Regions from separate parts of the Halomonas sp. AOP43-D1-4 genome, predicted to be linked through region 2. Evidence: riboswitches for the same ligand, from Rfam matches in the RefSeq annotation. Region 2 holds a riboswitch; the other holds the start of a gene.
What was found. A riboswitch is a leader RNA that binds a small molecule or an ion and turns the genes downstream of it on or off. The one in region 2 is predicted to bind thiamine pyrophosphate.

Region 1: another riboswitch for thiamine pyrophosphate. It lies ahead of ACT3RQ_RS11435 (sodium:solute symporter); the one in region 2 lies ahead of thiM (hydroxyethylthiazole kinase).

Annotation. Positions count from the first base shown of each region.
Region 1 covers NZ_JBQSVY010000009.1:87,825-102,714, reverse strand. The annotation lists gene ACT3RQ_RS11450 (hypothetical protein) at 90-476, opposite strand; gene ACT3RQ_RS11445 (CoA-acylating methylmalonate-semialdehyde dehydrogenase) at 705-2,204, shown strand; gene ACT3RQ_RS11440 (hypothetical protein) at 2,267-2,563, opposite strand; TPP riboswitch at 2,872-2,976, shown strand; gene ACT3RQ_RS11435 (sodium:solute symporter) at 2,966-4,354, shown strand; gene corA (magnesium/cobalt transporter CorA) at 4,351-5,319, shown strand; gene ACT3RQ_RS11425 (zinc-binding dehydrogenase) at 5,397-6,575, shown strand; gene ACT3RQ_RS11420 (proline racemase family protein) at 6,599-7,621, shown strand; gene ACT3RQ_RS11415 (DUF1289 domain-containing protein) at 7,671-7,871, opposite strand; gene arfB (alternative ribosome rescue aminoacyl-tRNA hydrolase ArfB) at 7,898-8,314, opposite strand; gene ACT3RQ_RS11405 (D-2-hydroxyacid dehydrogenase family protein) at 8,386-9,333, opposite strand; gene ACT3RQ_RS11400 (flavin reductase family protein) at 9,437-9,862, shown strand; gene ACT3RQ_RS11395 (hypothetical protein) at 9,888-10,052, shown strand; gene ACT3RQ_RS11390 (NAD(P)H-binding protein) at 10,303-10,932, shown strand; gene ACT3RQ_RS11385 (DJ-1/PfpI family protein) at 11,163-11,732, shown strand; gene ACT3RQ_RS11380 (ribbon-helix-helix domain-containing protein) at 11,870-12,232, shown strand; gene ACT3RQ_RS11375 (hypothetical protein) at 12,317-12,658, shown strand; gene ACT3RQ_RS11370 (DUF3820 family protein) at 12,661-12,879, opposite strand; gene mqo (malate dehydrogenase (quinone)) at 13,023-14,726, shown strand; gene ACT3RQ_RS11360 (LysR substrate-binding domain-containing protein) at 14,823-14,890, opposite strand, start outside.
Region 2 covers NZ_JBQSVY010000005.1:55,322-70,211, reverse strand. The annotation lists gene ACT3RQ_RS06830 (LysR family transcriptional regulator) at 1-244, opposite strand, end outside; gene ampC (class C beta-lactamase) at 392-1,555, shown strand; gene ACT3RQ_RS06820 (cupin domain-containing protein) at 1,688-2,353, shown strand; gene ACT3RQ_RS06815 (DUF6164 family protein) at 2,350-2,715, opposite strand; gene gloA (lactoylglutathione lyase) at 2,717-3,250, opposite strand; TPP riboswitch at 3,479-3,574, shown strand; gene thiM (hydroxyethylthiazole kinase) at 3,599-4,399, shown strand; gene thiE (thiamine phosphate synthase) at 4,399-5,013, shown strand; gene ACT3RQ_RS06795 (LysR family transcriptional regulator) at 5,010-5,930, shown strand; gene ACT3RQ_RS06790 (DoxX family protein) at 6,017-6,433, shown strand; gene ACT3RQ_RS06785 (DODA-type extradiol aromatic ring-opening family dioxygenase) at 6,537-7,274, shown strand; gene ACT3RQ_RS06780 (D-alanyl-D-alanine carboxypeptidase family protein) at 7,398-8,699, opposite strand; gene rplQ (50S ribosomal protein L17) at 9,030-9,416, opposite strand; gene ACT3RQ_RS06770 (DNA-directed RNA polymerase subunit alpha) at 9,456-10,451, opposite strand; gene rpsD (30S ribosomal protein S4) at 10,572-11,192, opposite strand; gene rpsK (30S ribosomal protein S11) at 11,205-11,591, opposite strand; gene rpsM (30S ribosomal protein S13) at 11,644-12,000, opposite strand; gene rpmJ (50S ribosomal protein L36) at 12,124-12,237, opposite strand; gene secY (preprotein translocase subunit SecY) at 12,288-13,619, opposite strand; gene rplO (50S ribosomal protein L15) at 13,620-14,054, opposite strand; gene rpmD (50S ribosomal protein L30) at 14,058-14,240, opposite strand; gene rpsE (30S ribosomal protein S5) at 14,247-14,747, opposite strand; gene rplR (50S ribosomal protein L18) at 14,759-14,890, opposite strand, start outside.

The DNA of each region.
Region 1 (14,890 bases), on a different contig from region 2:
TGATATGGCCAGACCTTTTAATAATAAATGCCTGGTGTCATGTCCGTGGCAAAGAGGCGTTACGCGCCTCTGTTAACCGTCGTTATTTGTTAAGCGTAGGGTGGTGCTCTGCAGGGAGGAAGGCCACCTGGTAAGCCTGGGGTCGATGAGCCAAGGGTATTCAATACGCAGTGATAAACGGCAGGCGCAATACCAGGCCATCTTTCATGGGCGGGCAGAGCCACCCCGGTATCATTTTGAATTACTACCGGGTTTTGGCGTCGCTTGTCATGGCCCAGACTAAGGCGATTAAGTGGGTTAGCCAGCACGTTCAGCGGCTTGGCGTGGTCTTCCAGGGTTGAGTGATGAACTGGCTCAGCAGCCCGCGGCATCGCCTCGTGAGGAGCGGCGCACCACAGCAATAGCGCCAAGCTCCAGAGGCCCACTTGGCCGAGCCGGAGAGACGTCATAGCGGTGGGCATGTATTGCTGAGGCAAAGAGACATCTCCTGGGTGCGCCGTATTATCATCCCTTATTGGGAGGGGAGGTCAAGCGGTTAAACATGCGTTTGCACTGTCTTTGGCGTCTTGTCATCGCTAATCGGGATTGTCACTAACCGCTAGTTGACGTTTACGTTAACTTGCTGATATACCCTATTCTTGGCCTTGGGGCAGCTATAGAGACTGCCTCTGTTACAAACACAATCATAATCAGGAGCAAGCGTAATGGCCGTTCGCGAAATTCCCATGATCATTGATGGTCAAGCCGTCCTGTCTCAAAGCCAGGAGTGGCGTGATGTGGTTAATCCGGCGACCCAAAAGGTGGTTGCCCGGGTGCCTTTTTGCACGGCAGAAGAAGTAGAGCATGCGATTGCAAGTGCCCATCATGCGTTTAGAGAGTGGCGCAAGGTACCGCTTGGAAAGCGCATGCGTATTATGCTGGCGTTGCAGGCACTGATTCGTGACAACGCCGATGAACTAGCCGCCTTAATCACCGAAGAGCATGGCAAAACGTTGCCAGACGCCAAAGGTGAAGTAGGGCGAGGTCTGGAGGTGGTCGAACACGCCTGCTCGATTACCTCGCTCCAGCTAGGAGAGGTGGCCGAGAACGCGGCAAGCGACGTCGATGTTTATACACTACATCAGCCGCTAGGCGTAGGGGCCGGTATTACGGCCTTTAACTTCCCTATCATGCTGCCCTGTTTCATGTTTCCACTGGCCATCGCGACAGGCAACACCTTTGTGTTGAAGCCTTCTGAGCAGGATCCCAGCTCGACCATGCGCTTGGTGGAGCTTGCCCATGAAGCCGGTGTGCCAGCTGGGGTGTTGAACGTGGTGCACGGCGGTCCTGAGGTTGCCAACCAGATTGTCGATCACCCAACGATTAAAGCGCTATCGTTTATTGGCTCAACCCACGTCGGCTCATTGCTTTACAAGCGGGCGGCAGATGCGGGTAAGCGTATGCAGGCGATGATGGGGGCGAAGAACCACTGTGTGGTTATGCCCGACGCAAATCGCAGCCAAGCCATCAACAATCTGCTGGGCTCAGCATTTGGCGCCGCAGGCCAGCGCTGTATGGCTAATTCGGTCGTGGTGCTGGTCGGTGAGGCGCGACAATGGATTGATGATATTGTGGATGCTGCAGGCCAGATGAAAGTGGGGCCTGGCACTCAACAGGATGCCGATTTAGGGCCGCTGGTATCGCCTGCCGCCAAGGAGCGGGTGTTAGGTCTTATCGAGACCGGTGAAAAGGAGGGCGCAACGCTATTGCTTGACGGGCGTAACTGCCAGGTACGCGATTATCCGAAGGGCAATTTTGTGGGGCCGACGTTATTTACCGATGTGACTGCGGAGATGACCATTTACCGTGAAGAGATATTTGGGCCGGTACTCTGCGTTGTCAACGTGGAAACACTCGACGAAGCGATTGCGTTTATTAATGCTAATCCTAACGGCAACGGCACGTCTATCTTCACGAATTCTGGCTGGGTGGCGCGGCGCTTTGAAACTGATATAGACGTGGGGCAGGTGGGTATCAACGTGCCAATCCCGGTGCCGGTTGCCTATTTTAGCTTCACTGGCTCACGTGCTTCAAAGCTCGGCGATTTAGGGCCAAATGGAAAACAGGCGATCGCCTTCTGGACGCAAACCAAAACGGTAACGGCACGCTGGTTTGAGCCTGAAAACGTTTCAAGCGGTATCAATAGTACTATTGCATTAAGCTAACGCTTACTTACTAAGCAGTCACTGGTTCTTGTGGGGGCCAGTGACGTTGTTGTATTCAAGGCTTAAAAATCATTCAGCAGGCTCAAGCTTTCTTCCAGTAGCTTTTCAATCGGCTTAAGTTGGCTTTCATGCAATACGAGTAGAGACGGCGCCTCTTTCGTCGGTGACCTCTTGCCCTTCGGCTTTGGCATGGCGATCATATTTGCTAAAGGCATCGCCAAAATGGCAGGGCCTTCAGAGGGTAGCGGAGCGTTTTGCTTCATGGCCTGGTCGAAGTCTTTTACCGCGCGCTTTACATCATCTGGCGTATTTAAAACGTAGTCAGCATGCTGTAGATCGCTGGGCTCGCAGCAGAGCATTGAGCCGCCCTTGCGTATGCTCCTTGACTTCGGTGTATGACATAGTGGTTTCCTGTAAGCGCGTCGCTTATTCTCCTGTGCGACGCTTGTAACATTAATGTTTTATAACACTAATGGCAGTAAGCTACTTTTATTTTGTAATGCTTTGACTCAGTTTACAGCAGCTTTTGTTAGTCTAGACAACGTTGTAGCGAATGAATAGCAGAAGTAAACCGTTTTCCTGTTAGCTATTTAGCGGCTAGGATACGGCGCGAGTAGCTGCTCATTTTGACGGTTAGCTCGCTTTACATCAGGATACGCTCTCAATTCACTGTCGCCAGGGGAGCCACGTTGCGTGGCTGAGAATGCTATGACGCAGACCCTGGAACCTGAACCGGTTAGTACCGGCGGAGGAAGTGCGACATGCCATACCTAACGTCAGCCGTGCTAGGCGCGGCGCTCTGTTGCTTTGCATTTTTAGGCCTTAAAGCCCGTGGGCGTAAAGGCTCATTGGATGACTTTGTAACCGCTCGTAATTCACAAACCAGCACCACGCTAGGGCTCTCTTTTGTTGCATCTGGTATGGGGGCCTGGATTTTGTTTGCGCCGCCAGAAATTGGCGCTTTTATTGGCCCATTGGCCTTGGCAGGCTATGCCCTTGGCTCCTCACTGCCTTTTATCGTCCTTGGCTTTTATGGTCCGTCTATACGCCGGGCTCTCCCTGAGGGGCGGAGCATCGCTGAGTTTGCTGAGGCGTGCTATGGGCGCGGAGTGCGCCACTGGGTAACGCTGGTTTCCGTGGTGTATATGGCCTGCTTTTTAGCCGCTGAATTAACCGCTATTGGAGCGATCACCTCGCTGCTTTCTGATGTTCCGTCGAGCTGGGTGATTATTGGAGTAACGCTCACTACGTTGCTTTACACGGTAAGCGGTGGGCTGCGCGCAAGCCTGGCCACTGACCGTTGGCAGGCATGGTTGCTGCTTGCACTGTTAGTGGTGGTTTCCAGCGTCACCCTTTGGCACTTGCCTGCCATGCCGAGCAGTGCGGCATGGCCCTCTATCGCCACTTCTGATGCGCTTAGTGTGGCACTAACGCTTGTCATCGCGGTTACCGCAGCGAACTTGTTTCACCAGGGCTACTGGCAGCGGGTATGGGCGGCACGTGATGACCACAGTTTGGCCCGCGGGGCTTGGGTAGGAGGGGGCGCCACGGTCATGATCGTTATGGTGATTGGCGGTTTGGGTATGCTTGCTGCCATGAACGGTGTTCCGCTGGGCGAACCGCCCATGCCTTTTTTTGCACTGCTCAATAACGCGCCACCCTGGCTAGCTATAACGGCACTAGTGCTTGCCGTTACATTGGTGGCGTCCAGCGTAGATACGCTACAAAGCGGTATTGCCTCACTGATCGTGTCGCGCAGTGAACAGCCAAGCGTTTCTATCGCGCTCACACGCTGGATGACCGTTTTACTTATGGTGCCTGTCGTGGTTGTCGCACTTCAGGGTGTGTCTGTTTTACGTCTTTTTTTAATCGCTGATTTAGTCTGCGCTGCAACCGTGGTGCCCGTGCTGCTGGGCTTGTGGCGGCGCATGACGCCTCTTGCGGCTATCGGTGGCGGCATGGCGGGTCTATTGGGTGCGATCTTGCCTGGGTGGATGAGTCACGCCAGCATAAGCGAAGGGATAATGGCGGCAAGCTTTCCGAACAGTGTACCCACACTAGCGCCGTTTCTAGGTGCTTTGTTAGCTTCCACGGTGGTAAGCGTGTTATTAGCGTATTTAAGAACCCCTTGGAACCAAGGACAGTTATGATTCGCAGTATTTTGACGACCCCTGATGGCGAAACCCATGAAGGGAGCGAAGAGCTTTTTGTCACATGGCAGAATACCCCCGGCAGTCATATATGGATCGATATGCAGGGGGAATCAGCAGAATCTGCTGAGCGGCTACTGGGTAAATTTGAGTGTCACCCCATGGCTATTCAGGATGCCCATAAAGAGCGCTTACCACCCAAAATAGAAGAGTTTGATAACCACGCACTGATTATTTACCGCGGTATTTCATCTTTTGATGCCCAGCTAAACTTTGTTCCTCAGCAGGTCTGCTTTTTTATTGGTGAGTGCTTTCTAGTGACGCTACATCCAGGCGTTGCCATGAGCATTGAGCGGCTCTTTAAGGAGCATGGTAAGACGTTATTAGCGAAATCACCGGAGCAGGTGGCGCTCAAGGTGATGTATATCTCTGCTGGGTATTACATTGATAGCCTGCTTGAATTTGAAGCGGAATTAAGCGATTTAGAAGATGAATTACATGAAAATGGCAACGATGTATTAATGCGCAAAATTACCATGTACCGCTCCCGGCTGGTTAAGATGCGGCGCGTGTTTAATTATCATAAAGGGATTACCCAAGAGTTAACTGTCTACGACTATGAGCACGTCCCGCGTGAGGAAAGTGAAACGCTGCATGCCATTAACGATGTTGCCGAACGTTTTGAGCGGCTTTATACGCTTACTCAGATGTATTACGACATTTGCGGTGACCTAGTAGACGGTTACATATCAATCTCGTCGCACCAACTGAACATTACAATGCGCGTTCTAACGGTCATTACGGCGATTTTTGTTCCGTTAACGTTTGTTGCCGGTATCTACGGGATGAACTTTGACTACATGCCGGAGCTGCACTATCGCTATGGCTACTTCTTCATTTTAGGCATGATGGCAGGAATCGGTGGCGTGCTGATTTGGGTGTTCAGGCGAAAGGGCTGGTTCTAATTCAGCAGGCTTTTAAGGGGTAGCAAGAGTTTGCTATGGTCGGCTAGTCTTATTCCTTTGTATCAAGGAGCCTGACAATGCCTGAATCTACCGCCGTTTCTTCTACGATGGCTGCCATGCTCTTGGTCGGGCATGGTGGCGTCGAACAACTGCATTATCGTGAAGACGTCAAAACGCCGTTGCCCGGCCCAGGTGATGTTCTGGTCCAGGTGACGGCGACCGCGAAAAACAATACTGACCGTAAAGCGCGTGAAGGCCTGTATCCCACCAAAGAGAAAGGCGACGTGACGTCCTTTGCCATGGGTGGCACGCCCACCTTAACGTTTCCGCGTATTCAGGGGGCAGATGTAGCCGGGCGTATCGTAGCGGTAGGCGAAGGCGTGGATGCCGAGCGGATTGGCCAGCGTGGCCTGCTTGATTTCAATATTTATGCGGATGAGCGCCGGGATATCAATCTCACTCCCGACTACTACGGCCATGGGGCCGATGGCGGCTACGCTGAGTATATTGCGGTACCCGCAGACCAGTTCCACTCCATTGATAATCCCGAACTCCGCGATGCTGAGCTAGCCGCGATGGGCATGTGCTCCTATCAAACGGCGTACCATATGATGACCTCGGCACACATCAAGGCTGGCGAGCGCGTGTTGGTAAGCGGTGCCAGCGGTGGCGTAGGTACCGCGCTCATTCAACTGTGCCGTATTGTCGGTGCTGTTCCTTATGCGGTCAGCCAGCCTGATAAAGCCGCTGCGCTGCAAGCGTTAGGCGCCGAAGCCGTCATTGACCGTGGCGACCTGCCGACCTTTGTTAACCGCGTCTTAGAAGCCACTGGCGGAAAGCCAATTGATGCGGTGATGGACTTGGTCGGCGGCGAGATGACCGATCTGTTTATCGACACCATGATTGTTGATATGCAGCACCGCCAATCCTATCCGCGCCTTTCCATAGCAGGGGCCAGCGGCGGTAATCTCAGTGAGATCATGTGGACGCGTATTTACCTTTACCAGGTGCAGATATTTGGCGTTTCTCACGGTACTCGTGAAGAAGCCGAGCAGCTAATCGCCTGGATTCGTAGTGGTGAACTCAAGCCTGTTCTCCATGCGGCGTTCAAGCTTTCTGAACTGCATGACGCCGAGCGCTATTTTGTTAATCGGGGCAGCAATTATCTCGGCAAAATTGTCATTGTTCCGGATGCGCAGTGGGATACCCACGGCGCACCTTTTGCACTAACAAACGCTCAGGAGCAACGCCTTTGAAAAAGATCCATACGCTTCAATTAATGGATACTCATGCGGGTGGCGATGTCAGCCGAATCGTAACGGGCGGGATTGATGCTCTGCCGGGCGCCACGGTGCGGGAGCAAATGGAGTACCTGCGCGATGATGCCGATGGCTTGCGTCGCTTGCTGCTGGAAGAGCCCTACGGTATTCCGGAGATGTCGGTGGACTTACTGGTGCCAGCGACGCACCCTGAGGCCGCCGCAGGTTATATCATTATGGAAGTGATGGGCTACCCGATCTATTCAGGCTCCAATACCTTGTGTACGGCAACCGCGGTGCTTGAGTGTGGGATTGTGCCTAAGCAGGAAGGCATTCAGCAGTTTTCGTTGGAGGCCCCGGCAGGCCTGGTACATATTGAAGCGCGTGTGCATAACGGCGTGGTCGAGTCGGTTACCTGTGAGGGTTTGCCCAGCTATATTGATACCTACCGCGATACCATCCAGGTGCCTGGTATCGGCACCGTGACGTACTCTGTCGCCTATAGCGGCGGCTTTTACGCGTTAGTGGATGCTGCCGAGCTTGGTTTTAAGCTTATTCGTGAAGAAGAGCAGGCACTTTCGGCCTGTGCGCATAAAATTGTTGAGGCCTTGCAAGCTCAACGCGGCTTTTCCCACTACACGCTGGGTGATGTAGGTCCGCTGCCTTTCCTGCATTTTATGGGCCCCGAAGAGCAAGTGGGTGAAGGGTATGTACGCTCTCGTTCAACAACCTACGTTCATCCAGGTGTGATTTGTCGCAGTACTACCGGCACCGGCACCTCCGCCAGGCTCGCGTTAATGAACTACGAAGGTCGACTCAACATAGGGGATAAACTGGAAACGGTCTCGCTACGTGAAACCGGGTTTATTGGCACGTTCACAGGGACTCATCAGGAAGGCGCCTACCAGGTGGTTGAAAATACGATTACCGGGCGCAGCTATGTGCTGGCTCAGTCGGATATCGTGATCAACTGTGATGACCCTCTGGTTGCTTGCGGTGAGCTGCACCATATTTTGAGCGACCGCCACTCTGTTAACCACTAATCTGTTAATCAATACCCTGTTAATCACTGCTCTGTTAATCACTACTCTGTTACGTCGGGTGGCTAATCTCGGCTAACGCGATATAGCCCTGCGCTTCCAGGCGCTCCCAGACCGGGGCTTTTTCGGCCTCGGTCATTTGGCCCCAATAGGCAATTTCATTCAGCGTACGGCCACAGCCTTGGCACGTATTTGTCGTGTCTAGCTGGCAGTGCTGGATGCAAGGAGAGAGCGGTCGGGAAACGGTGGTCATGCGCAATTCACTTGACTCAATAGCGCTTACGCAGAGGAAACTTTACCACGTAGCGATTTTATTTTTCCTTTGCGGGTCTTGTGGTCAACGCGACGTCGCTGGGAGCCTTTGGTGGGTTTTGTCGGGCGGCGTACCTTTTGCTGCCGAGTCGCGCTGATGATCAATTCTTTCAGGCGAGCAAGGGCATCTTCTTTATTAAGCTCTAGCGTGCGATAACTCTGCGCCTTGATAATCACCACACCCTCTTTACTGATGCGTTGATCATTGAGTGCTATCAAACGTTCTTTATAAAACGGCGGCAGGGTAGAGCGTGAAATATCAAAGCGCAAATGTACCGCTGACGCCACTTTGTTGACGTTCTGACCGCCTGCACCCTGAGCGCGAATTTGGCTAATATCAATTTCCCAGTCGGCCAAGGCAACATGGTTGGAAATAGTGAGCATCAAGTCCTCTGTGTCACAGGTGAGTAATAAGGCTAGCACACTTGACACAGAGGTGGTCGCAGCGACGGAGTTTAAGAGGCGAGATTAGTGACCGGCTCACCGTTGCTAAATGCGACGACATTCGCAAACGCGTCACCAAAGTAGAGCTCGTAGCTATCTTTTTCGACATAACCCAAGTGAGGCGTCGCCACGCAGTTGGGCAGGGTGAGCAGAGGATCGTCGCAGGTCGGCTCGCTATCAAAAACATCAACCGCCGCGCGTCCAGGTCTGCCTACTTCGAGGGCGCTAACTAATGCACCTGATGCAATTAACGGTGCGCGACTGGTGTTTACCAGAAGCGCTGTGGGTTTCATGCAGGCCAAATGGTCAGCGGTCACAATACCCCGCGTTTCATCGTTTAGGCGCAGATGTAGGCTAAGCACATCGGCACGTTTAAAGAGATCCTGCTGGCTCTCGGCAACCGTTAACCCGGCGTCCATGGCTCGTGCTCTGGTGCCTTCGCGCCCCCATACCAGCACGTTCATTTCAAATGCCTGTGCGTAACGGGCCACCAGGCTACCAATTTTGCCCAAGCCAAAAATCCCCATTGTGCGGCCTTTTAGCCCGGTGCCTAGGGTTTGTTGCCAGCGGCCAGCTTTAAGGTTTTCTACTTCTTCAGGCAGGTGGCGCATGCCGCAAAGTACCAATCCCCAGGTTAATTCGGCCGCCGCGTGCGGCGAGCCTTTACCTGTCATAACGGTAACGCCGTGGCGCTGACACGCTTTTAGGTCGACATGGGCCGCACCGCCCCCGGTTTGGCTAATCACTTTTAAATTGGGTAAGCGTTCAAGCAGCGCTGCAGTGATAGGGGTACGTTCACGAATTAACACAAGCGCATCCGCGCGATAAAACCGTGCCACCAACGCCTCAAAATCGGTCAGCGTATCGTGATAAATAGTTACGTTGTGCCCGTTGAGCATTGCATAGGCATCCAGATGGCGTACACAGTCCTGGTAATCATCAGGTATCACGATATTCATTGGCAGGTCCTTGGTCAGTGTAAGATCATCGAAAAAAGCAGCGCCGATAGCGTGCTGTTATAAGGTGATACTACTCTCGCGCTAGGCAATCAAGGATCAACGAATGAGCGACTATTTATTAGAGGATTCCCCGTTAAGTGCTGGCATGATTTACCGTCTACTCTCGGGAAGTATCTGCCCTCGCCCGATTGCATGGGTGGCCACACAGGATGTCAGCGGGAAAGACAACCTTGCCCCCTTTTCGTTTTTCAATGTGGCAAGTGTAACCCCGCCTGTTTTGGCCTTTTCGCCACTTCTGGATGGCAGTGGGCAGCCTAAAGATACCCTGCGCAATCTAGAGGAGTTGCCGGAGTGCGTAGTGCATATTGGCAGTGAAGCGCTGATTGAAGCATTGAATACAACCAGTGCCAGCCTGCCCAGAGAGGAAGATGAGTTTACGCTTGCAGGGCTTGAAAAAAACTCTAATGCCAGGCGTCACAGTGCCACGCATTGCTGCCTCCCCAGTTGCCTTTGGTTGCAAGCTTTATGATCTGATTCGCTTTGGTGACCAGCCTTTGGCAGGTACGCTCGTGCTGGCGCAGATAGTCTCTATTCATATTGACGACACCTTATGGGATGGCCGTCACGTGGATATCGATTTACTCAAGCCGATTGGCCGACTAGCGGGCAGCGACTACGCTCGCGCCACTGATCGCTTTGCTATTGAGCGCCCGGCTTAGGGAACTGCTTTTGCCTTGGCCTACCAGGTTTGGTCCGAGCCCAGCACCTTATGAGTGTGCATGAGACCTGCACTGTCGTTGCCACAACACAAGACACCTACACGTTTAGCTTAATGCTGCTGCAGTGTTTTCTTTCAGCGAGCGTGCTCTAAGCACGTTCGCTGCTTTACGCTCAAGGCTTGATTTCTCCAAGCTGTGGCTGCACTAACTAATGAATAGCCCGTGAATATACGTAAACCAGAGAGGCAACATGACCACATTAGTAATAGGTGCCAATGGGCAGATTGGTAAACAGTTTTGTGAACTCGCCCAACAGGCTGGGGAGCCGATTAAGGCAATGATCCGGGATGAAAGCCAGGCAGAGTGGTTCAGCGAGCGTCAGATCCCTATCATTGTGGCTGATCTTGAGGGTGAGTTTGAACACGCCTTCGAGGATTGCGATCAGGTGATTTTTACTGCTGGCTCAGGCCCGCATACTGGACCGGATAAAACGCTCATAATTGACCTTTATGGTGCTATCAGAGCCGCTGATATCGCCAGTGAAAAAGGGCTTGATCGCTATATTATGGTGAGTGCTATTCGCGCAGAACATCCGCTTGAAGCACCCGAAAAGATGCGCCCTTACATGGCCGCCAAGTTTGCAGCGGATAGCCATCTACGTTTTGCCAAGGTTCCCCATGTCATCCTTAAACCAGGCCCCTTGACTAACGAGAAGGCAACGCACGGGTTTGCCGGGACAATGGAGGCATCTCCTGAACAATCCATTACCCGGGCAGATGTTGCCCATGCCTTGCTGCACGTTGTGAAAACACCTACGTTGAAAGACAAGGAGTTCACGCTCTTGAACGGTAAGGAGCGTATTAGTGACTTGGTGCGTTGAGCCTGAGCATCACATAGTAACGATCTAAGCTTCCCCTTACCCTTGGCAAATTATGGCTTGAAGAGCGCCACATGAAGCGTGCCATTATGCATTTACCGGTTTGACCGCGTATTTTCGCTATAAAAAAATCAGTGTAGTAATGGCGTACTACCGCTATCGAAAACGCGCTTGCTAGGCTTGTTGGGCACATGCAACGTGTGCACAACGACAAAACAAGAAGGAGTACGGAGATGACCAGCAAGCGCATTCTGATGATTACCGGTGACTTTACTGAAGATTACGAGACTATGGTGCCTTTCCAGGCATTGATGGCTGTTGGTCATCAGGTTGATGCCGTTTGCCCTGGCAAGGCATCGGGCGACACCGTGGCGACGGCGATTCATGATTTCGAAGGTGATCAAACCTATTCTGAAAAACCTGGCCACCGCTTTGCGCTCAATGCCGATTTTGAGCGTATTGATCCCGCTGATTATGATGCGCTGGTGGTGCCCGGCGGGCGTGCTCCGGAATACCTGCGCTTGAATCAGGATGTGTTGGCGATGGTTCGGCACTTTTTTGAAGCCAACAAGCCTGTTGCTGCGATTTGCCACGGCGCGCAATTACTAGCCGCTGCAAACGTGCTCAAAGGCAGGCAGTGTTCGGCATACCCGGCTTGCCAGCCAGAAGTTGAGTTGGCAGGCGGGCATTTCGCCAGCATTGAGGTAAGTGAGGCGGTAACCGATGGCAATCTGGTGACGGCGCCCGCTTGGCCTGCCCACCCAGCTTGGCTTGCTCAATTTATGGCACTGCTAAACCAGTGAGCGCTGGGCCGTTAGCATCATCATACAAAGCAAAGCTTACGCGCCTACCTAACAGACATGCACCTAGCAGACATTAGGCGCGTAGTGTATTTTCCCGCTATGCTAACGGCTTACCTGAATGTTTAGAGATCACACCCATGTGCAAACTCTTTATTCACGCCAATCCTGAATTATGGTCCAGTGCGACGCATTCACTGCGTATTGATGGCATGGTGACGAGCGTGCGAATGGAGCACTACTTCTGGCTCATTTTGGAAGAGATCGCCACGCGTGATGGTATGAATACGGCTCAACTGATTACTCGCCTGTATCATGAATCTATCGATGCCGGACACGACTTGGGCAACTTTACCTCGTTTTTACGCGTGTGTGCGCTACGCTATCAGGCGCTTCAACTAACGGGAGATATTCCCACTCAGCATGAGATACCGATTGCGACGCTGGATGCTGAGGAGATCCTCGTGCGTGAAGGCCGCTCTAGGCGCCGCCAGGTTCACTAATCACTGACCGTCTCAGCGTGATAGTGAGTAGCGATAAAGCCAGTACGTGAGACAGTACGTGAGACAGACATTAACAGGGTTTTTATGACAGATGTTGCGACTGCCGTGCGCCAATTACTCACCACGGCACCCGAAAAAACATTACCGATCACCTATCAGCAAGTGGCTGCGGCGTTGGGTCTGACACCTCCACGTACTATTCAGCGGGTGGCTCAGGCGCTAGAGCAGCTTATGCGCGATGATGCTGCTGCCCATCAGCCGTTTATCGCCGCGCTGGTGGTAAGCCGCCGGGGCGATAATATGCCCGCCGCTGGTTTTTTTGAGCTGGCCGTAGCGCTGGGGCGCTTCCCCGATGACGCCACGCAACATGCCAAGGCGTATCGTCATGAATATCAGCAGGTATTGGCGTCGCGCTCAAACGCGTAACCTTACTTGGACGGCTTGCGTAACGGCTCCAGCAAGTCGCTTAACCCATTATGGTCAATTTCCTGCATTAGTTGCAGCAGTTGGCCAATCTCTCCCGATGGAAAACCTTCCCGCGCAAACCAGTTAAGGTAGGGTCCCGGCAAGTCGGCAATGAGCCAGCCCTGGTGTTTGCCAAACGGCATGGTGCGAGTTACCAGTTTTTCAAGGTCTTCAGGTCTCATGTCTTACTTTCCTTTGTGCGTGTCTATCGCATTGGTTTCCGAAAAGATCTAATTTTGCTAGACTTTGGTCGAAGTCAATACCCCCCCTCGATGCCGGGCAATTATAGCTTCGGCAAGTTATTTCTGTATCGTCAGGATATGACATGCATAAACATTTACGTTTTTTACTCTGCACACCGCTTTTAGCGTTTGCAGCGATGCCCGTTGCGGCGGATGAGCCTGTTGATGTTGTATTAATTGGTGGCGGCATCATGAGCGCCACACTAGGTACCTATCTTCAAGAATTAGAACCCGACTGGGATATCCATCTTTACGAGCGCTTGGGCCAGGTCGCTGAAGAGAGTTCCAATGCCTGGAACAACGCAGGCAGCGGTCACTCTGCCTTCATGGAAATGAACTATACGCCGGGTGATGGCGACCACGTTGAAATTGAGCGTGCGGTTAACGTTACCGAGCAGTTTGAAATTTCCCGCCAGTTCTGGGCCCACCAGGTCGATCAGGGCATCCTGAGCGACCCGAAAGCCTTTATTAATTCGGTGCCGCATCATGCGCTGGTGTGGGGGGAAGACGATGTCGCTTTCCTGCGCGAACGCTACGCACGCATGACCGAAAACCCGCTTTATGAAGGCATGGAATACTCGGAAGATCGCCAGGAAATCGCTGAGTGGATGCCGCTGGTGATGGCTGGCCGTGATGAGAACACGCCGGTTGCCGCGACTCGTATGCAGATGGGTACGGAAGTGAACTACGGCGCGCAGACTCGCCAGATGGTTGAAGGCCTGGGCGATAGTGATAACTTCACGCTTTCGCTTAACAGTGAAGTGCGCGGTCTTGAGCGTAATGACGACGATACCTGGCACGTGACGATCAAAAACCTGGAAAGCGGTGATGAAACCACCATCGATTCCCGGTTTGTGTTCATTGGTGCGGGCGGTGCTGCGCTGCCGCTGCTTCAGGAATCCGGTATTCCGGAAGCGGACGCTTACGCCGGTTTCCCGGTGGGTGGCCAGTTCCTTTACACCACTAACCCTGAGGTTGTCGCCCAGCACCAGATCAAGGTGTATGGCAAAGCCGGTGAAGGTTCTCCGCCGATGTCGGTTCCGCACCTGGACTTCCGCAACCTGGATGGCGAGCCTGCGCTATTTTTTGGCCCATTTGCCACGTTCTCAAGCAAGTTCTTGAAAGAAGGCTCCTGGACCGACCTGTTTGGCTCCATAACATTTAACAATATCTGGCCGACAACCCAGGTGGGGTTGCATAACTTCAATCTGGTGAGCTACCTGGTGGGTCAGGTAATGATGTCCGATGACGACCGCTTTGAAGCGCTGCAGGACTTTTTCCCTGAAGCGAACAGCGATGACTGGAAGCTTTGGACCGCCGGTCAGCGGGTTCAAATCATCAAGAACGACCCTGAACATGGCGGCCTGCTGCAGTTTGGTACCGAAGTGGTAAGTGCTGAAGACGGCTCAATCGCTGCACTTCTGGGGGCTTCACCCGGTGCCTCAACCGCGCCGCCCATTATGCTGCATTTGCTGGAAAACGTGTTTGCTGAGCAAGTGCAAAGCGATGCGTGGCAGGAAAAGCTGACCGAAATCGTACCGTCTTACGGCCAGCGTCTTTCTGAAAATCCGGAGCTGCTGCGTGAAATGCGGGTATACACAGCAGAAGCGCTTAAGCTGAACGAGCCGATGAATGTTGCTGAAACAGACACAGACGTTCAAGCGGAAGTTGAAAGCGCGCAGCCTGAATCAGAAGCCTCTGATGCCGGTGATGAGAGCAGCGTTGACGAAAACGCTGATGCACAAAGCGAAGAGCAGGACGCTGAAACAGAAGAAGTTGCTCTGTAAGATTTTGCTTACTCAAACCTGAATGCACTAGCGTGCCATGTCAGGTGCGGTCGATAACGCTAGCCCCTTTTTAAGGGGCTAGTGTTTTTTTTGGATTCAATAGTGAGGATTGGCAGCTTCACAAATCAGCTGGGCAAGCGCGTGGGCTGGGGCACTTAACTGGC
Region 2 (14,890 bases):
TGTGCGTAATCTGATCAAACGACGCCTTGAGGACCGGCAGTAGCATTTCGCCCTCTTGCGTTAACATCAGCCCGCGCGGCAGGCGGGTGAACAGCGCTACCTTCAACTGGCTCTCCAGCAGTTTTACGTGATGACTTACGGCCGCTTGCGTCACGCATAGCTCGGCAGCCGCTCGGGTAAAACTCAGGTGCCTGGCCGACGCTTCAAAGGCACGCAGGGCTTTTAGTGGTAAGTAGGGACGCACGACACAGACCCCCAAATTTTTCTAATGGCTTATGCAAAATATCGCTGTTTGTCACCTTGTACGGTTCGCCGTAACGTAAGCAACGAATCAGCGGGGCCAACACCCGATGTTAACCAACAACACGTAACGGGTTTTCTGATGAACAAGATGTTAACAGCAAAGAATGCGCTTATTGTGGCAGGTTCGTTTCTTATCAGCGCTTTTGGCTATGCGAATGATGATCCGCGCAGTCTGCCGGTGGCGTCGGTGGTCAACGACACTATCGTAGCCTTGATGGACGCGCACAGTATCCCGGGCATGGCCGTAGCGGTGAGCGTTAGGGGCACACCCTATTACTTTAATTATGGGGTCGCCGATCAAGAGGCTGGCGTGCCGGTAACTACCGATATGCTGTTTGAGCTGGGTTCCGTCAGCAAGACGTTTACGGCGACGCTGGCGGCTTACGCTCAGGCCAGCGGTGCTCTGTCACTTTCTGACTCCGCCAGCCAGTACCTGCCAGCCCTTGAAGGAAGCGCCTTTGATAACATCAGCCTATTGGAACTGGGCACCTACACGGCGGGTGGGCTGCCGTTGCAGTTTCCAGATAGCGTCAACAACGAAGACGACATGGTCGCCTACTACCGCCAGTGGGCACCGACGTATGCGCCCGGCACCCATCGACTCTATTCAAATCCGAGCATTGGATTACTCGGTTACCTGACCGCCCAGCGGCTTGGAAAACCTTACGCCCAGTTGATGGAAGCGCACGTGTTTTCAGCACTCGGCCTTGAACACAGCTACTTGCAGGTACCTGAAGACGCGCAGGCGAACTACGCCTTCGGGTACTCAAAAGAGGGTGAGCCGATTCGGGTGAACCCCGGCGTATTGGATGCAGAGGCCTACGGGGTAAAGTCGAATAGCGCCGATATGCTGGCGTTCATTAACGCCAACATGGACAACTCAGCGGTGGATGAACCGCTGCGCGAAGCACTGGAAGCAACCCGGATGGGTTACGTCAACGTGGGCGATATGACCCAAGGCCTCGGTTGGGAGCGCTATGCCTACCCTGTGTCGCTTGACCAGCTACAAGCAGGCAATTCAATGGAGATGGTGCTGGAGGCGAACGAGGCCGAGCAGCTTCAGCCACCGTTACCGGCAGATGACGATGTGTGGTTTAACAAGACGGGCTCAACCAATGGCTTTGGCGCTTATGTCGCCTTTGTACCCAGCCAGCAAATAGGCATCGTGATGCTCGCCAACCGCAATTATCCCAACCAGGCACGTATTGAGGCCGCCCACCATATTCTGACGACGCTTGCGGCGACGCCCTGAAAAAAAACCGCCTTTATGCCACGAGCCTTCCTAAAGGCTCGTCATTAAAGCGCTCTTTTATGCATTGCATTTTGGGTGGTGGATAAGGAGACTTGCACTACCGCGATCCCCCCACTGCAAAGAGCCAACACCATGCGCCTTAACGCCGACTTTAGCCACTTTGCCTGCGTAACGCCGGACCAATATCAATGGGTCGATTCGCCCAGTGCAGGCGTCACACGCATGATGCTTGATCGCATCGGCGAGGAAGTCGCCAGAGCGACCAGCCTGGTACGCTACGCGCCCAATAGTCAGTTCACCGCACATACCCACGACGGCGGGGAAGAGATCCTTGTACTAGAGGGCGTGTTCGGTGATGAACACGGCCGCTACCCCGCGGGCACCTATCTGCGTAATCCTATCGGTACGGGCCACACCCCGCACATAGGCGATGAGGGCGCGCTCATCCTGGTGAAGCTTCACCAGTTTGCAGCCAATGACATTCTTCAACTGGCCGTTCCTGCTCACCGTTTACCTTGGCAGCCGGACCGTCGCCTAGGCATTACCTATAAAATGCTGCATACCTTTCACCAGGAGCGCGCCAGCCTGGAGCGGTGGGAGGCGGGCGTGACGATTGCCTACCCGACGCTGGGCGGTGGCCTGGAAGCGTTTGTTCTGGAAGGCACCTTGTGCGACGGCGATACCGAATACCCGACGGGCAGCTGGTGTCGCTACCCTCCCGGCGCCGCTCCCCAACTTAGCGCGGGCAGCGAAGGGGTCAAACTCTACTTAAAACGCGGGCACCTGCGGCTTGATTAACGTGTCAGGCCAAGAAATGGCAGCAGCGTAAGCAGTACCACCATGACGACCGCCACTATTACCAGGGTGACCTGAAAGGGATGCGCCGCCAAGCGGCGCCATAAGGTAGGTGCATCGCCTTGGCTCACGGCCTCGGCGTGCGCTTGCCGAGCCTTGGTGAAGCGCTCGGCTTGATACACCGCCAGTGCCGCTTCGGCCGCCTCACGCTGGGTTTCATCACGCAGCCAGATAGCGTCCACCCCTAAGCGGAAAAAACCGGCCTGCGTTTCATAGGTATCAAAACCATGTTCTGCCAGTAGTGAGCGGACTTCCATGGCTTCTTCATCGGTAACGTAGCGCAGCCGAAACAGCAAGTGTGCCATATCAGTCGCCCATCGCCGCCATTAGGTCGGCCTGGATAACTTCGATCCAGTAGCCGTCCGGGTCTTTCACAAAAATGACGCCCTGCATTTTGCCTTGGTCCGCCCGCTTTATGAACGTCACATCGTGCTCATCAAACCACGCCTGGGCCGCTTCCAAGTCCGGCACGCTAAAGCAGATATGTCCAAAGCCCTGCGGTTCGGCATTGCCATCGTGGTAGGCAAAATCGTCCTGGTCTTCGGTGCCCCAGTTATGGGTAAGTTCTAACAGCCCCTTTTGGCTGAAGGTCCAGGCCGTACGCGCCTGGGTATCTTCCGGCACCTGGTCGTTGGCTTCCAGGTTCGCCAGAAAGTAGAGCGAAAACTGCATCTCTTCGAAATCCAGCCGACGCAGCACCTGCATGCCAAATACCTGGGAGTAAAAGGCCAATGAACGCTCGGGGTCTTTCGCCCGCAGCATCGTATGGTTTAAGCGAAACCCTTGGGTTTTCGCAGGGGCCGGACGAACGCCTTTATGCTGTTCACCTTGCAAAGTCATCTTGGGCTCCTTGTGGGAATTATGCTGTTAAATGAATTGATTGAGCGGTTATCTTTGACAAAAACCATACCGTGTACAAGCCTATCGCTAACCGTTTCACACCGCATGATGCCGTTGTGATGACATACCATGAGGGCAGAACAGCCATTATTCCAGCCCCGCTTACCCTACCGGCCTCCCCTTACACATCGTCTGCGCTTTACAGCACCGCCCAAGGCAAGGATAGTAGCCTGACGACAGGGGCGCTTGAGACTCTCAAGCTGAGATGCACCCTTAGAACCTGAACCGGATAATACCGGCGTAGGAAGTCGCGGTGTCATCACACCCGATCTACGCTGTGAGGTGGCCATGACATCACTCCCGCTGAGCGACGCGCTTTCCGCTGTACAACGCACCACGCCGTTAGTGCACTGTATTACCAATTTTGTAGCGATGAACAGCACGGCTAACTGCCTGCTGGCTGTTGGCGCTTCCCCAGCCATGCTGCATTCAACTGAGGAAGTCGCTGAGTTTACTCGCTTGGCCGGGGCACTTTCGATCAATATCGGTACACCTTCACCACACTGGGCAGAAGGTATGCAGCTTGCCGCCAGAACGGCCAACGAGCGCAATACCCCTTGGGTATTGGACCCGGTTGCGGTGGGCGCCACCTACTACCGTCAAACGCTTTCACAAACGCTATTGGCTTTTAAGCCCAGCGTGATCCGTGGCAATACCTCAGAAATCATGACGCTTTCCGGCTTGACCCACGCGGGCCGTGGGGTGGATGCCACGGCCTCTACGGATGAAGCGCGTGAGGCCGCCATTAACCTCGCCAAGCAGCAGCGCTGTATTGTCGCGATGACCGGCGTGCAGGATTTTATTACCGATGGCACTCAGCACTGGCGTCTGAGCGGCGGGCATGCGCTTATGCCGCGTGTCACTACGCTTGGCTGTGCGTTAAGTGCCACCGTTGCCGCCTTTGTAGCGGCCAGCCCCGGAGCTCCCTTGAACGCCACGTTAGCCGCACTTACAAGCTTTGCTATCGCGGGTAGCCGCGCTGGACAACAGGCGGCAGGCCCGGGTAGTTTTCAGGTAGCCCTGTTGGACGCCTTGTATCAGCTAACACCTACAGACGTCCGTCAGTTTACCGGGCTGGAGGAAGGCTAATGCGTTTTGATCTTTCGCTTTATCTGGTCACTGACGCTCAACTCTGTAAAGCCGCAGGGCTAGAGCGCACCGTGATTGAGGCCGTCAAAGGGGGCGTCAGCTTTGTTCAACTGCGCGATAAACACGCAAGCGATCCCGACATGATTGAACAGGCCAAGCGTTTGAAAGCCGCCCTGGCGGGTAGCGGGGTACCGCTGGTGATTAATGACCGCTTGAACGTTGCCTTGCAAAGCGGCGCCGATGGGCTGCATGTCGGCCAAAGCGATACAGCGGTTCAAGAGGCACGGGCAGCCATGGGGCCAGAGGCAATTATCGGGCTTTCGATTAATACGCTTGAGCAGCTTCACGCAGCCCCCGTGGCCCTGCTCGACTACGTGGGCCTGGGCCCGGTGTTTACCACCCAAAGCAAGCAGGACCATGCTAAACCGTTGGGGTTTGAAGGCCTGGCTCAATTAGCCGCGGCCTGCACCTTGCCAAGCGTGGCCATTGGCGGGCTCAAGGCTGAACACGCCCAGCAGGTCGTTGCAGCCGGTGCCAATGGCTTGGCGGTTATCTCCGCCATTTGTGGCCAGCCTGACCCTTACCAGGCCGCACGGGCGTTGGCTCGGCCATGAACCAGCTCGACCATATTGCCGCTTTTGTCAAAGTTGCCGAGCTTGGCAGCTACACGCGGGCCGCTGAGGCGTTGGATCTTTCCCGCACGCGGGTATCACGCGTTGTCATGGCCCTTGAAGAGACGCTCGGGGTGCGGCTTATTCAGCGCACCACGCGGCGCCTGCATTTAACCGCCGAGGGCGAGCGCTACCTTGCGCATGCCCAAGCGATTTTACAGGCCCTTGATGAGGCTGCCGCCGACGTAGGCAGCGGCATTTCTGAAATAAGCGGCCGTTTACGCATCAACGGCCCCATGAGTTTTGGCATGCGCCACCTCTCCCCGCTGGTGGCGCGCTTTATGGTGGCATATCCTGGCCTGGATGTACGCCTGGATTTAGGTGACCGCCGCGTGGATCTTCTCGAAGAGGGCTACGATGTGGCCATTCGTATTGGCAACCTGCCCGACTCAAGCCTGATCGCCAGGCGCCTGACGCGCTGTCAAATGCTGTTTTGCGCATCTCCGGCGTACCTTGAAACCCATGGCGTGCCGGCAAATGCAGAGGCGCTTGCGCACCACCGCTGCCTGCGTTACCGCAGCGATTTAGCCAATAGCAACTGGCGTTTTGAACATATGACACTGACACCCCAAGGCCCGCTTGAAAGCAACAATGGCGATGTTTTAACCCATGCCGCCGAGGCAGGCATCGGTATCGCTCATCAACCCAGCTTTTTGGTAACGGAGAGCATTATCGCTGGGCGGCTGGTTCAGGTACTGCCGCACATCCCCCCCAAGATGCTGGATATTCATGCCATTTACCCTGCGCGACGCTTTTTACCTGCCAAGGTAGAGCGGTTTATTGAGTTGTTAACGGACGCCTGGGGTAGCCCGCCTTACTGGGAGCAGGAGATGGGATTGTCGCCTATTTCGCAACAGTGATGTTTGGTACGCGTGGATTATCTCTGCCGTCAATGAACGTAAAGTGTCCCCATTGAACTTTCAGCACTGCCCAATGGAGATACCCCATGAATGCATCTTCTTCCACCATGAGCACGAACCTTCAACCCCACGCCATCGCTCTGCTGCGACTATCACTTGGCGTGATGGCACTCGCCCATGGCCTGACCAAGGTGTTTGTGTTTACCCTGCCGGGCACGGTCGCCTACTTTGAGTCACTGGGCCTACCAAGCGTTATAGCCTACTTAACGATTCTGGGAGAAGTTGGCGGCGGCCTGGCCTTGATTCTGGGTATTTATACGCGCTGGATTAGCCTTGCAATGATTCCTCTGCTGCTGGGTGCTACGTCCGTGCATCTTGGCAACGGCTGGGCGTTTACCAACGCTGGCGGTGGTTGGGAGTTCCCGGCATTCTGGACCGTTGCCCTGCTCGTGCAGGCAGGTTTAGGCGGCGGCAGCTTTACACTGAACCGCCGCGTTAGCTAATCGCGTTAGGCGCACCCAAACGAGTTTATCTATCACCTTTTCTCCGCCATGCCTTTGCTCGCGCCCTGGTCACTGCCAGGGCCTTCTGCCAGGAGACGTTGTTATGCTACCCAGTCTTTTTATATCCCACGGCTCTCCCATGCTGATCCTCACCCCTACGCCTGCCCATCACTTTTTACGTTCGCTGGGCAAGCGACTGACGCCCAAGGCGATCATTGTGGTTTCGGCGCACTGGGAAAGTCAGACGCTGAAAGTCAGTAACAGCCCTTGGCCAGAAACCCTTCATGACTTCGGCGGCTTTCCCCGCGAACTGTTCGAGCAGCAGTACCCAGCACCTGGCGAGCCTGCACTGGCCAACCGCTTGGCCAAATTACTGGGCGCCTCAGAAGTGGAACGAGGGTTTGACCACGGCACCTGGGCACCTCTTTCGCTGATGTTTCCCAAGGCGGATATTCCTGTCGTTACGCTATCGCTGCCTGTGCGTTGGTCCAACGACAAGCTGGTTGAGCTGGGTAAGCGCCTGGCGCCACTGCGTGAAGAAGGTATTCTGGTGATCGGGTCGGGCAGCCTGACCCATAACCTTTACGAAACCATGCCGCTTGATAACCCAATGCCCAACTGGGTCGGCGCTTTTGCAGAGTGGGTCGACACCCAGCTTGTGAACAATGACCGTGAGGCGTTGCTTGCCTGGCAAACGGCCCCCGAAGCGAGCAGGAATCATCCAACGCCCGAGCATTTTCAGCCGTTACTGGTAGCCATGGGCGCAGGCGGTGATGTCACACCGCTCCACCGCAGCGTTGAGCATGGCGTGCTGGCAATGAACGCGTACGCCTTTGCCTAGCCTAAGCGATTGCGCGCGTACGTGTGCACTGGTGAAAAGCCGTAGTGGGTCGTGACATCAACCATAAAAAAACCCCACCAGCTCATAAAAGCTGGTGGGGTTTTTTGACATTTAAAACAAGGCTTAAAGGCTTGCGTTGACCACCATGCACTCCATGCCTTGCAGTTGTAGTTCACGGCAGGCTTCACGGGCGCGGTGCTCATCCAAAGCCACCAGGCGAGCACGGTATACCGGCGTTTGGCCTTCAAGCGTATCCACCTCCACGCGTCCGGCCAAGTTTTGCGTTAAGCGCTGGGCCGCTTGTTGGGCCAGCTGTTGAGCCTGCCCTTGCTGGCTAAATGCACCCACTTGGATACCCCAGGCGCCGGTCGGGGGAGCTTCCACCAAGCGCTCTCTTTGAATAAAGTCCTGCAAAGGGTCAGCGTTAGACGCGCGGGACGCCTCGGCCGGGCCTTCAACGGTGATCGTGGCCAGTTGCTCGTCTACGCTGGTATTGGGGGCAGGTGACAGCGTGGTCGTTTCAATACTGGCAAGCATTTGGCTTGGCGCAGGTGTTGGCGCCTTGGGGGGTGCCACGGGAGGTGTAGAACCACCAAACCCCATAAACTCCTGAGAGAAACTGGTATTGGCGACCCATGTACGCTGATCGCGCAGCTCAGCGCGCATAAAGCCTCGGTCGAGTAAATCGGCCATATGAGTATCACGCGATGAAGAGCTAAACCCTCCCATCACAATGGCAACCAGCCGCCGGCCATCATGCACCGCTGTCGTCGCGACGTTAAAGCCAGAGGCACGAATAAAGCCGGTTTTTAAACCATCGGCACCGGGATAGTCGCGCACCAGCCGATTATGACTGGTGTGGCGCTTGTCGCGATAAGTAAATTCCTGAAGACCGAAGTAATGGTAATACTGTGGAAAATCCTGCATGACACGCACCGAAAGTGTGAGCATGTCCCGCGCGGAGGTAATTTGCTGGTCATCAGGAAGTCCCGAGGCGTTGCGGAAGGTCGTGGCTGTCATACCTAACTCTCGCGCCTTTTCGGTCATAAGCCGCGCAAAGCGCTGCTCGCTACCGCCCAATGCTTCAGCCACCACAACGGCGACATCATTCGCCGAACGCACAGCCAGGGCGCGGATAGCGGTATCGACAGGAATCGTACTGCCCGCAGAAAGCCATAATTTGGTAGCGGGCATGGCCGCGGCCTGGGCAGAAACAGCGAGGGGCTCATTGAGCGTTAAAGTGCCACTTTCCAGCGCTTCAAAGGTCATGTACAGCGTCATCATTTTGGTCAGCGAAGCAGGATAACGCGGTGCATCCACATTTTCTGCGTATAAAACTTCACCGTTATCAAGGTCGACCACAATACCTGCGTAACGTGGATTCGCCTGCACGGTCGAGGTGGTGATGATCAATAGCAGTAACATCGTTACCGCTAGCCATGCCCTCGACGCCTTGTTATCGTTTACTCCCCTCGTCACCATGTCTGCCCCTTGATGATTCATTTACGCTGGAAACGAGACGCACACTTCTTCCTCGGCTTGCACGCGTACACCCCCGCATTGAATAATGCGCCATGAATCAGTTCCCAAGGGTAAACAACTGCAGCGCCAATGGCCCCGTCAATTCACTCTAGACTAGCACGCTCGTCGGACAATTTAACGTTTATAGCGGCATTACTCGATACGCCAGGCATAAAAAAACCGACCCAGCTGGGTCGGTTTTCATTCTGCTTTAAAGAGGCAGCAACTAAAGATTTACTCTTCAGCAGCGGCTTCTTCAGCAACCGGACGGTCTACTAGCTCAACGTACGCCATAGGCGCGTTGTCGCCGGTGCGGAAACCGCACTTGAGAATACGGATGTAGCCACCCGGACGCTCGGCGTAACGCGGACCCAGCTCATTGAACAGCTTGCCAACGGCTTCTTTGGAACGTGTGCGAGAGAACGCCAAACGACGGTTCGCAACGCTATCCTGCTTGGCTAAGGTGATCAGCGGCTCGATAACGCGACGCAGTTCCTTGGCCTTGGGCAGGGTTGTCTTGATGACTTCATGTTCGACCAGCGAGACAGACATGTTCTTGAACATGGCCTGACGATGCGAGCTGGTGCGATTCAGATGACGACCACTCTTACGATGACGCATGGTTGTAATTCCTTACCAAACTGGGACTCAAGTCGACACTCACGCGGTGGCCTTGTCGTCCTTCAGGCTAGCGGGCGGCCAATTTTCCAACCGCATGCCGAGGGACAAGCCGCGCGCCGCCAAAACGTCCTTGATTTCATTCAAGGATTTTTTACCGAGGTTCGGTGTCTTCAACAGCTCAACTTCTGTGCGCTGGATAAGATCACCGATATAGTAAATATTCTCGGCTTTTAGGCAGTTCGCGCTGCGAACGGTCAACTCAAGATCGTCTACGGGGCGCAATAGGATTGGATCAACGTGATCTTCTTCCTCTTCGACTTCCTGCTCTTTATCAGCTTCAAGGTCGACGAAGGCGGCCAGCTGCTCTTGCAGAATGGTCGCACTGCGACGGATAGCCTCTTCCGGATCCAAAGTACCGTCGGTTTCCAGATCGATAATCAGCTTATCGAGGTCGGTGCGCTGCTCAACACGAGCGGCTTCAACCGAGTAGGAAACGCGGCGGACAGGGCTGAAGGTGGCATCCAGCTGCAGGCGGCCAATAGCACGGGTCTCTTCATCAGAGCCACGGGCGTCAGCCGGTTCGTAGCCACGACCCAGCGCTACCTTAAGCTGAATTTTCAGCTCGGCACCTTCATTGACGTGTGCAATGACGTGGTCCGGGTTGACGATTTCGACGCTATGATCAAGCGCAATGTCGCCAGCAGTGACGACGGCTGGGCCCTGCTTGTTCAGCGAGAGCACCGCCTCATCGCGGCTGTGCATCTTGATCGCAACATCTTTCAAGTTCAGGAGGATTTCGATGACATCTTCCTGCACCCCTTCGAGCGCACTGTACTCGTGCTCTACACCCGCAATTTCAGCCTCTACCACGGCAGCGCCGGGCATAGACGAAAGCAGAATGCGACGCAGTGCATTCCCCAGGGTGTGACCAAAACCACGCTCGAACGGTTCGAGAACGATTTTGGCATGATGTGCGCTGATTTCTTCGACCTTGATGTCGCGAGGACGAAGAAACTCTGTCACTGAACGCTGCATATGAACACCTTTCAGGCTGCCAAACGGATACTGAGTTCTTAAGAACCGTACTCAAGAGCATCTGGGCGGTTAGCTTTGCTATCCCGCCCAGGCTTCAAGAAGCAGATTAATTAACGCCGCTTACTTGGAGTACAGCTCGACGATCAGGTTTTCGTTGATGTCGGCAGTCAGGTCACCGCGTTCAGGCAGAGCCTTGAAAGTGCCTTCCATCTTCTTGGCGTCGATTTCAATCCAGAGGATATCGCCACGGTTGGCCGCAATGGTCAACGCGTTTTGAATACGTGCCTGGTTCTTCGCCTTTTCGCGAATAGCAACAACGTCACCCGGCTTCACTTGGTAGGAAGCAACGTTAACGGTGCGGCCGTTCACGGAAATCGCCTTGTGGCTAACGAGCTGACGCGCTTCAGAGCGAGTCGAGCCGAAACCCATACGGTAGACGACGTTATCCAGTCGGGATTCAAGCAACTGCAACAATACTTCACCGGTCGCACCTTTCAGGCGAGCAGCTTCTTTGTAGTAGTTACGGAACTGTTTTTCGAGTACGCCATACATGCGACGTACTTTTTGCTTCTCACGAAGCTGCAAGCCGTAGTCTGAAAGACGCTGACGACGCTGGCCGTGTACACCCGGGATTTGCTCGGATTTACACTTTTTCTCGAAGGGAGTCACGCCACTCTTCAAAAAGAGATCGGTGCCTTCACGACGAGACAGTTTGCACTTCGGTCCAATATAACGAGCCATGAATCTGTCTCCTTAAACGCGGCGTTTCTTAGGCGGACGGCAGCCATTATGGGGAATGGGCGTCGCGTCTACGATGCTTTGCACGCGGAAGCCTGCGGCATTGAGTGCGCGCACGGCGGATTCACGACCGGGACCTGGGCCTTTAACCAGTACGTCTACGTTTTTCACACCATACTCGGCTGCAGCAGTCGCTGCACGCTCGCTTGCTACTTGAGCAGCGAACGGGGTGCTCTTGCGAGAACCACGAAAACCCGAACCACCGGCAGTTGCCCAAGAAAGAGCATTGCCCTGGCGGTCTGTGATCGTCACGATCGTGTTGTTAAAAGAGGCATGGATATGCGCAACGGCGTCCACTACCTGCTTTTTAACCTTTTTACGGTTACTACGCGGGTTAGCCATGTTGATGTCTATTCCTGTCGTTACGCCGGCTCTCTATTAAAGAGCCTGCGTATTATTTGCGGATCGGCTTACGCGGGCCCTTACGGGTGCGCGCGTTAGTCTTGGTCCGCTGACCACGCAGCGGAAGACTACGACGATGACGCAGACCACGGTAGCAGCCTAAGTCCATGAGACGCTTAATGTTCAGCGTAACATCACGACGAAGGTCGCCTTCTACGGTGTACTTACCAACTTCAGAACGCAGGGTATCCAGCTCTTCGCCAGATAGGTCCTGGATCTTGGTAGTCAGCGCGATACCGGCAGCAGCACAGATATGCTGCGCGCGAGTACGGCCAATCCCGAAGATATAGGTCAGCGAGATCGCCGCATGCTTGTTGTCCGGGATATTGACGCCTGCAATACGGGCCATCAGCTTACTCCGAAATTTGAGCGGCTTGCTCGTTTATTCATCTACAAAAGGCGCAACAGCATACCCCTTTAAATGCCCTAAGGCAAGGGGTATGCCGAACACCCACTTAAAACAACGTAGGAATTAACCCTGACGCTGCTTGTGCCGTGGTTCGATGCAGATGACGCGAACAGCGCCATTGCGACGAATGATCTTACAGTTACGGCACATTTTCTTTACGGAAGCTCGAACTTTCATCGTTCTTTCTCCAAAAACGGCTCGCGGCGCGCCAATCGTAAGGCGGCGCCTCAGCGCATGATGCCGCCGCTACCGTAGCCTTTCAGGTTGGACTTCTTCATCACCGAGTCATACTGATGCGACATGAGGTGTGACTGCACCTGAGCCATGAAGTCCATGATGACCACCACCACGATCAGGAGCGAGGTGCCGCCAAAAAAGAATGGCACATTCCACGCAACGATCAGGAACTGGGGCATCAAGGAAACCGCAGTGATATACAGGGCACCGAACAAAGTCAGACGCGTCATGACTTTGTCGATATAGCGAGCGGTCTGCTCGCCGGGGCGAATGCCCGGCAGGAACGCACCTGACTTTTTCAAATTGTCAGCTACATCCTTCGGATTGAAGACCAGCGCTGTGTAAAAGAAGCAGAAGAATACCACTGCCGCCGCGAAAAGCAAGATGTAAAGCGGTTGCCCAGGGGCTAATGCTTGTGATGCACGCTGTAACCACTCCATACCTTCACCTGCACCTACCCACTGACCAATAGAAGCCGGGAAGAGTAGGATACTGGACGCGAAGATCGCAGGAATAACACCCGCCATATTCACTTTCAAAGGCAGGTAGCTGCTTTGGCCTGCATACATCTTGTTGCCAACCTGGCGACGTGGGTAGTTCACTTTCAAGCGGCGTTGACCGCGCTCAATGAACACCACAAACGCGACGGTGGCAATACCTAGCACTGACAGCGCTAACAGCGGAAGGACATTCCAGGCCCCTTCGTTACGAGCAAGTTCAAACGCTTGCCCCACGGCACTGGGCAGCCCAGCGACGATACCAGCGAAGATCAGCAACGAAATACCGTTGCCGATGCCCTTCTCGGTAATCTGCTCACCTAGCCACATCATAAACACCGCGCCTGACACAAACGTAATCACGGCGGTGAAATAGAAGCTGAAGTCAGCGCTGTAAGCGATGCCTTGGCTAGCCAGACCGACCGACATACCGGTAGCCTGGACAAGAGCCAGTATCACCGTGCCGTAGCGGGTGTACTGGCTAATCTTGCGGCGGCCGGACTCACCTTCCTTCTTGAGCTGTTCAAGATGGGGTGAGACCGCAGTCATCAGCTGCATGATAATCGACGCAGAAATATAAGGCATTATGCCCAAAGCGAGGACGCTCATGCGCTCCAGGGCGCCACCCGAGAACATGTTAAACATGCCCAGGATGGTGCCCTGTTGCTCCCTAAACAAGGCAGCAAGCTGGTCAGGATTGATACCGGGAACGGGAATGTGGGCACCGATACGGTACACCACGATGGCGAGGAGCACGAAGCGCAAACGCGCCCACAGTTCACTCAGACCGCTGCCCATCGCCGGCATATTTCCTGACTTGGCCATTTAGTCCTCTACCTTGCCGCCAGCAGCTTCGATCGCTTCACGGGCACCTTTGGTGACCTTGATTCCACGAACGGTAACTGCCTTGTTCAGTTCGCCTGAAAGGATGATTTTCGCGTGTAGCGTTGCATCCTTCAGCACGTTGGCTTGCTTCAGCGTTTCCATAGTGACTTCGTCACCGGAAACCTTGGCAAGTTCAGCCAGGCGTATTTCTTCAGAGACCAATGATTTAGCAGACGTAAAACCGAATTTCGGCAAACGACGCTGCATGGGCATCTGACCGCCTTCGAAACCAGGCTTGACGCTACCGCCACTGCGTGATTTCTGACCTTTGTGGCCACGGCCGCCGGTCTTACCAAGACCGGAACCGATACCACGACCAACGCGCTTTTCAGCGGGTTTGGAGCCCGGGGCCGGGCTTAAGGTATTAAGTTTCATGGATTACTCTCCCTCAACACGCACAAGGTAATTTACCTTGTGGATCATGCCGCGAACGGCAGGGGTGTCTTCCAGTTCAACCGAGTGACCGATGCGACGCAGGCCCAGGCCTTTCATAGTAGCCTTGTGCTTGGGCAAAACGCCGATGGTGCTGCGGATCTGGGTAACCTTGATCGTTGCTGCCATGGTGCCTTACCCCGTGATCGCGTCGACAGACAGACCGCGCTTGGCGGCGATGTCTTCCGGTGCATGCATAGCAGAGAGACCTTTAACAGTCGCTCGTACCACGTTAACCGGGTTGGTGGAACCGTAGCACTTGGCCAGTACATCGTGGACGCCAGCAAGCTCTAATACAGAGCGCATAGCACCACCGGCGATGATACCGGTACCTTCGGAGGCTGGCTGCATGTAGACCTTGGAAGCACCGTGACGGGCTTTCACAGGGTACTGCAGCGTGTTGCCTGCAAGGTTAACCTTGACCATGTTGCGACGAGCCTGGTCCATTGCTTTCTGAATTGCGACCGGCACTTCACGCGCCTTGCCACGACCGAAACCAACACGACCTTTACCATCACCTACGACGGTCAGCGCGGTGAAGCCGAAAATACGACCACCCTTGACCACCTTGGCGACGCGGTTAACCTGCACTAACTTCTCTTGCAGATCACCGTTTTGCTGTTCGTTCTTCGCCATCGTAAAACCCTTTAGAATTCCAGGCCGCCTTCACGAGCGGCGTCGGCCAGAGCCTTGACGCGACCGTGATACTTAAAGCCAGCACGGTCGAAGGCCACCTGGGTGATGCCTGCTTCTTTAGCGCGTTCAGCAATCAGAGCACC